DNA from 2 places in the Mesorhizobium sp. WSM4983 genome. Region 1 is predicted to be linked to the other one. Evidence: predicted binding sites of a transcription regulator. Region 1 holds the regulator's gene; the other holds the start of a gene.
What was found. Region 1 encodes LexA, which represses DNA repair genes until DNA is damaged. Its sites were predicted from a motif close to TGTTCNNNNTGTGTTCNG; they were not measured.

Region 1 (3,413 bases):
CCGCGGCGTCGGTCGCCTGCCTCACCATCTACGACATGGCCAAGGCAGCGGACCGCGCCATGGCGATTTCCGGCATCAGGCTGGTCGAGAAGACCGGCGGCAAGTCGGGCGACTACAAGGCCGGTTCTTAGCATGGCTTTGCTTCCGGTCGCCGAGGCGCTCCAACGCCTGTTGGACGGCGCGACCGCGCTGCCAGGCGAAAGCGTGCCGCTGGCCGAAGCAGCCGGCCGGGTGCTGGCCGACCCGGTGGTGGCTCTGCGCACCCAGCCGCCCTTCAATGCGTCGGCGATGGACGGCTATGCCGTACGGGCCGCCGACGTAGCCTCGGCGCCGGCCCGGCTCTCCGTGATCGGCATGGCGCCCGCCGGGCGTGGCTTCACCGGCTCTGTCGGCAAGGGCGAGGCCGTGCGCATCTTCACCGGCGCGCCGCTCCCCGAAGGCGCCGATACCATCGTTATCCAGGAGAATGTCCGCGATCTCGGCGGCGGCGGCATCGAAGTGACCGAGCCGACCGCGGAGGGACGCAACGTCCGTCGCCGCGGCCTCGACTTCTGCGAGGGCGACCTGCTCCTCGAAAAAGGCCGCCAGCTCGATCCGGCGGCGCTTTCGCTGGCGGCATCGGCCAACCATCCGAGTCTCAACGTGGTGCGGCAGCCGCTGCTCGCCATCATCGCCACCGGCGATGAATTGCTGCCGCCGGGCAGCGCGCTCGGCCCCGACCAGATCATCTCGTCGAATGCCTGTGGCGTCACAGCTACGGCCCAGTCGGTCGGCGCGCGCTCGCTCGACCTCGGCATCGCCGCCGACCGCAAGGACGCGGTCGCGGCCCTGGTCAAGAAGGCGGTCAAGGCCGGCGCCGACGTCATCGTCACGCTTGGCGGCGCCTCCGTCGGCGACCACGACTTGATCCATGACGTGCTGACCGGCGAAGGCATGCAGCTCGACTTCTGGAAGATCGCCATGCGTCCCGGCAAGCCGTTGATGTTTGGCCGGCTCGGCGACATTCGCTGCATCGGCCTGCCCGGCAATCCGGTCGCAAGCCTGGTCTGCTCGCAGGTGTTCCTGAAGCCGCTTCTGGCGCGGCTGGGCGGCCGGTCCTGCCGGCAGGAAATCCGCACGGCCCGGCTAGGCGCCGCAATGCACGCCAACGATCTGAGGCAGGACTATGTGCGCGCCGTGGTCCGCGAAGATGCGGGGGGGTTGATCGCAACACCGTTCGGCATCCAGGATTCCTCGATGTTGAGGATGCTCGCCGATGCCAATGGCCTGATCGTGCGCCAACCCTTCGCACCGGCGGCTGAAGCCGGCGAGGAATGCACCGTTCTGATGTTACGCTGAACAAAACGTCAACACATTCACTAAACTTTAAACGGTTGCGGAACACAACTGGAACAGATAGTGTTTGTTCTGGGTTTGTTTTTCTGATTCTGGTTTCAGAACCCATGGGGGCCGCCATGCTGACGCGCAAACAACATGAACTGCTGATGTTCATCCATGAACGGCTCAAGGAAAGCGGCATTCCGCCGTCTTTCGATGAGATGAAGGAAGCGCTCGACCTTGCCTCGAAATCGGGCATCCACCGCCTGATCACGGCGCTGGAGGAGCGCGGTTTCATTCGCCGGCTTCCGAACCGGGCGCGTGCTCTTGAAGTGCTGCGCCTACCTGACTCGATCGCGCCCGGCCTCAATGCGGCGAAGAAATTCTCGCCGAGCGTCATCCAGGGCGGCCAAGGCAATCTCGGCCGCCAGATCAAACCCGCGGCGCCCGCCCGCACGCCGACGCCCAGCAATGACGACGACGCCGTTTCAGCCGTCTCCATCCCGGTGATGGGTCGCATTGCCGCCGGCGTGCCGATCGACGCCATCCAGCACCAGACGCATTCGATCACAGTGCCGCCGGACATGATCGCGGGCGGCGAGCACTACGCGCTCGAGGTCAAAGGCGATTCGATGATCGAGGCCGGCATCTTCGACGGCGACACGGTCATCATCCGCAACGCCAGCACTGCGAGCCCCGGGGAGATCGTCGTGGCGCTGGTCGATGACGAGGAGGCGACGCTGAAGCGCTTCCGCCGCAAGGGCGCCTCCATCGCGCTCGAGGCTGCCAATCCGGCCTATGAGACGCGCATCTTCGGTCCCGATCGCGTCAAGGTTCAGGGCAAGCTCGTCGGGCTCATCCGCCGCTACTGAGGGGCTGCGGCTTGGCTTTCGGCTTCTCGGGCTTCTTGTAAGGCGCCAACCCCCTCGCCTCACGCGAGTAGCGCCGCTGTTCGTGCCAAGGGCGGTACGGTTTTTCGACGGCGTATTGAATGGTTGCTCGCGCCGTCGCCGATTGCGGATCGAAGAAGACGGCGGCACTGCCGTCGCGCGCGAGCTGCCGCTTGGTGACAACGAGGACACGCGGATCGCGGCAGGGATTGTAGGCCGTGGCGTCGTTGATGACGATGAGGTCTGCGAAGTCGCAGGCAGGCCGGGCAGCTTCGCGTTTTTCGGCGAGCGCGACGATCGCGCCTGATGGATGCCGGCCAATGCAGAGATCGCCCGTGCAGTAAAAGGGCGATCCAGGCGGCAGGTCGACGGGATCGGCTATGTCCAGCGTGCCCTTGGCGAATGTCTCCGGCGGCACGATCGTTTCGGCCTTGAGCGCGCGTTTCCAGTTATCGGTGGTGAACTCGTTCGAGCGGGCACGATTGATGGCGAGTTCGCCGCCGCCGATCGGCATCGCCACCAGATGCGCGTCCTCCGAGATCAGCAGGTCGGGCGTGCGCACCTGCGGGATCATCATGACGGCCGCGGCAGCGAAAGGAATCGCGGCCAGCCTGAGCCACGTAGTCGCCATCGTGGCGATGACGAGCGCGATCGTCGCCAGCAGCACCGAATGGATCGAGATCAGGCCCACGGCATCGACCGGCGACCACTCCGAAATCCACGCCGAGATCGCGATCATCGCCGCCAGGCCCTTGCCCATCAAATAGAGGAAGGGCCCGTCGAAGCCGAACGGCATCATGACCGCGCTGGCGACGGCGAGAAACATCACGATCGTGACGATCGGCATGATCGCGAGATTGGCCAGCAGGCTAAGCGGCGAGACGCGCTGGAAATGCCAGATGGCAAACAGCGCCGTGGCACTTCCGGCAATGATCGACGTCATCGCGGCGCCACCTGCTCCGACTGCCAGTTTGTGCGACATGAACCGCAGGAACGAACGCTTTGCCGGCGGCGCTCTCACCTTGCCGGCGCGGTAGTCGGACCAGCCGGCATAGGCGCCGACAAGGGCGGCGGTTGCCGCGAACGACATCTGAAAGCTCGGGCCAACCACTTCATGCGGCGACACCAGGATGACGGCGATGGCCGAGATCGCCAAATTGCGCATCGTCAGCGCGGCGCGGTCGAAAAGCACGGCGATCAGCATCA
Region 2 (3,413 bases), on a different contig from region 1:
GCGGCTGACGGTGGAGAACCGCGCCGGCATGCGCCTGCCTTACGGCCTCGGTTTCCATCCGTGGTTCCTGCGCGGCGACACAACCCTGCTCGAGGCCAAGGCCGGGCGTGTCTGGCTGGAGGACGAGCGCCATTTGCCGGTCGGCGTCGTGCCGGTGAGCGAGCGCCCGGCCTGGGATTTCTCGCGCTCCATCCCGCTGCCGTGGGACTGGGTCAACAACGCCTTCGACGGCTGGAATCGTCGCGCCTCGATCACGCAGCTCGAGGAGGGGATCGGGGTCACGCTCACCGCCTCGCCGGAGCTTGGCGTCTATATCCTCTATTCCCCGTCATCCGACGCCGACTTCTTCTGCTTCGAGCCGGTGTCGCACCCGGTCGATGCGCATCACGGCGAAGGGCTGACGGTGCTTGAAGATGGGCAAACGATGAGCGCGGCGATGCGGCTGGACTGGGCGGTGGCGGGTTGAGGGCAGCCGACCGAGCGCGTGATCTCAACCCTTGAGGGGGAGATGGCCGGCAGGCCAGAGAGGGTCGTCTCACATAGATCGCCAGCATTGTCTTCGTCGCCGACGACGCCGGCGTTTCACGCGCGGCGACGCCCTCTGTCGCCTTCGGCGACATCTCCCCACAAGGGGGAGATCGGACGGCGCGTCGGCTTTCGCCAATCTCCAGCGCCGCAGAGCAGATGCCGAAGCACCTCCCTCACAGCTCCTTCTCCGCCAGCTCCCTGAATTCATCCGGCACCGAGCGCGCTGCTTGCAGCGCGACGGTGCCGTAGCCGACGGCCTGCTTGCCGAAGCGCTGGCGGATCTTGTCTATGGCGCGGTCGGCGCCGAAGCGGGCGAGGCCTTTGCGGCTGCCGGGCTTCAGCTTCTCGTCCGCCAGGCCGAGCGGCAGTTCGAGCTGCAGCTCGGCATGCTCTTCCAGATGCGAGACCGAGATCGCCAGCAGCGAGATTTCCCGTTCGCCCGGGTGAGCGGCGAGCACGCCTCTGACCAGCTCTTCCGCGACGTCAGCGAGCATGGTCGTCGCCTGGATCGGCTGCTCCAGCGTCACCGAGCGCGTGACCGCGCGCATGTCGGCAAAGCGCACGCGCACCGTCACCGTGCGGCCGGGCCGGTCCTTGGCGCGCAGGCGGCTGGCAACGCGGTCGGCAAGATGTAGGAGCGTCGGCACGAAGACGCGCGGCAGCGCCGGTTTGCGGCCCAGCGCCGACTGCGCGCCGGCCGAATGCGCGCGGCGATGCGTCTCCAGCCGGCGCGGGTCGCGGTTCCAGGCAAGGGCCGCGAGCTTCTGGCCGGCGGCATGGCCGATCAGCCGCTCCAGCGCGCCGCTATGCGTGCGCGCCAATTGCCCGATGGTCTCGACGCCGATCTCGGCGAGCCGCGCTTTGGTTGCCGGACCGACGCCCCACATCAGCGACACCGGCAAATCGTGCAGAAAGGAAAGCTCGGTGCCAGGCTCGACCACCACCAGCCCGTCGGGCTTGGCCACCTGCGAGGCGATCTTGGCGAGATGCTTCGTCCGTGCCACCCCGATCGAGATCGGCAGGCCGAGCTCGCTCTTCACGCGGCGGCGGATGGTTCGCGCAATTTCGTCCGGCGGTCCGAACAGATGCGTGCAGCCGGCGACATCGGCGAAAGCCTCGTCGATCGAGATGCGCTCGACCAGCGGCGTGAAATCGTCGAGCACCTTGATCGCGGCGTCGCCGAGACGCTGGTATTCGCCGAAGCGGCCGCCGACGAAGATGAGCTGCGGACAGAGCTCGCGCGCCCTGCGGCCGGGCATGCCGCCGCGCACGCCAAAAATCTTCGCCTCATAGGAGGCGGCAAGCACTACGCCGCCGCCGACTGCGATCGGCTTGCCGCGCAGCGACGGGTCGAGCAGTTGCTCGACCGAGGCGTAGAAGGCGTCGAGATCGGCATGCAGGATCGTAGCGGCCGAAGCGGCGTTCGTGGCGGCCATCGCGCTCCCGGCTCCATCCATCCGCTTTGCGGCATCGCAGCATTAGCAGCAACTGTTGTAAGCGGTAATGCGTGTGAACATAAAGAGAACAAAAGGAGTTTCCTGTCAAGCGGCAAGCTGGGGATGAGAACATGTGCAACCCGTCACAACCAAGGGCTTTGACCGGTTGCGCCGGTGTGCTCCCCTTTGACGGGTTGACCGCGAGACCAGGGAGGGGCGCGAAGGATCGCGGCCCAAAACTGCGTCATGCTAGACGAAGTCAGGAGCCGAGCGACGCGCGAACACCAGGATGACGAAGTGCGGCCGAGCCGGAGATCCAGGTTCTGAGACGATGGCGGGACAGCGCCCGCTCTGATCGTCCCCATGGGGGATCGGCTGTCCCTTGGCCGACAGCCCCTAGACCGGCTTGGCGTATTGCTCGGCGCTCAGCACCTCGATGCATTGGAACGGCTCATTGCCTTCTACCCAGGCGTCATGCCCGGGCGGGATTGTATAGGAGGTGCCGGCCTCGAAGGTCTTCTGCGTCCCGTCGTCCATGCGTATGGTGATCGTTCCGGACACGACATAGCCGACATGCGAGACCTGGCAGCTGTCGGTCTTGACCACCGGCTTCACGCATTCGGACCATCTCCAGCCCGGCTCCATGTTGAGCCGCCCGAGCGTGTAGCCCGGCAGCCGCACCACTTCGACCCGGGTCTTGGCGGGCGAGCGAACCTCGTCGGGATTGTTATGCGACTTGGATGCGAGGTTGGTGACCTTCATTGCAGCTTCGGCCATGGCATCCTCCCATTTCCAAGGATTGCAAGCGGGGCCTGACGCGCGATCGTCGGCGACCGCTGCTGGATTGATACGACTTTCGATGAATGATTGCTAATGTAATTGCCGGGCGTGGCGCGAAATCGATTTTGCCGCGCAGGCCCTATTGCAAGCACGCTCTGCCGGTGTTTTGCTGTTCCTTGCGCCTGGCACGACGGTGGTTGAGGGGCCACCCCGTTTCTCGCTCCTTGGGGAGAATCCTGTGAACCCTCGGCAAGTGAATTTCGCCAATAGTGCGGCGGCAAAGCCAGGCCCCGTCCGCGATAGTCCATATTCATTTCCGCTCGCGGGCGCGCGCTCACCGCGCCCATCGAAACCGCCATAGGCGAGGCCAAGCCGGATGGAAGGCGATACTCGAAAAATCAGAAAAACTGGGAGGAATCATGCTTCATCAGGTAGGGAAAACGGAAACCCGTCCGCCGGTCGGGGCAGGGCGCCGCACTCCGCCGGCGCTTCGCCAGTGCTGCGACAACTATATCTGTCCGACCTGCGATCAAGTCGTCGAACTGACGGATTTCCGCCAGGTCGTCTGGCATCAAAGGCCGGGCCATCGGCCGATGGATTTGGATGACTGAGCGGACCTGCCCAAGAAAAGAGGGCCCGAGAGAAAAAGGGCCCGCGCCTTCCAGAGGA

Region 2: a site for LexA is predicted at 2,038-2,055, ahead of dinB (DNA polymerase IV). Genes of this name have one in related genera too.

What each region holds. Positions count from the first base shown of each region.
Region 1 covers NZ_JARTVM010000001.1:189,708-193,120, forward strand. Annotated here, with positions in the region: gene moaC (cyclic pyranopterin monophosphate synthase MoaC) at 1-131, shown strand, start outside; gene P9254_RS01040 (molybdopterin molybdotransferase MoeA) at 133-1,338, shown strand; gene lexA (transcriptional repressor LexA) at 1,455-2,189, shown strand; gene P9254_RS01050 (ComEC/Rec2 family competence protein) at 2,173-3,413, opposite strand, start outside.
Region 2 covers NZ_JARTVM010000004.1:175,236-178,648, forward strand. Annotated here, with positions in the region: gene P9254_RS14805 (aldose 1-epimerase) at 1-466, shown strand, start outside; gene dinB (DNA polymerase IV) at 702-1,964, opposite strand; gene P9254_RS14815 (cupin domain-containing protein) at 2,361-2,741, opposite strand; gene P9254_RS14820 (hypothetical protein) at 3,164-3,355, shown strand.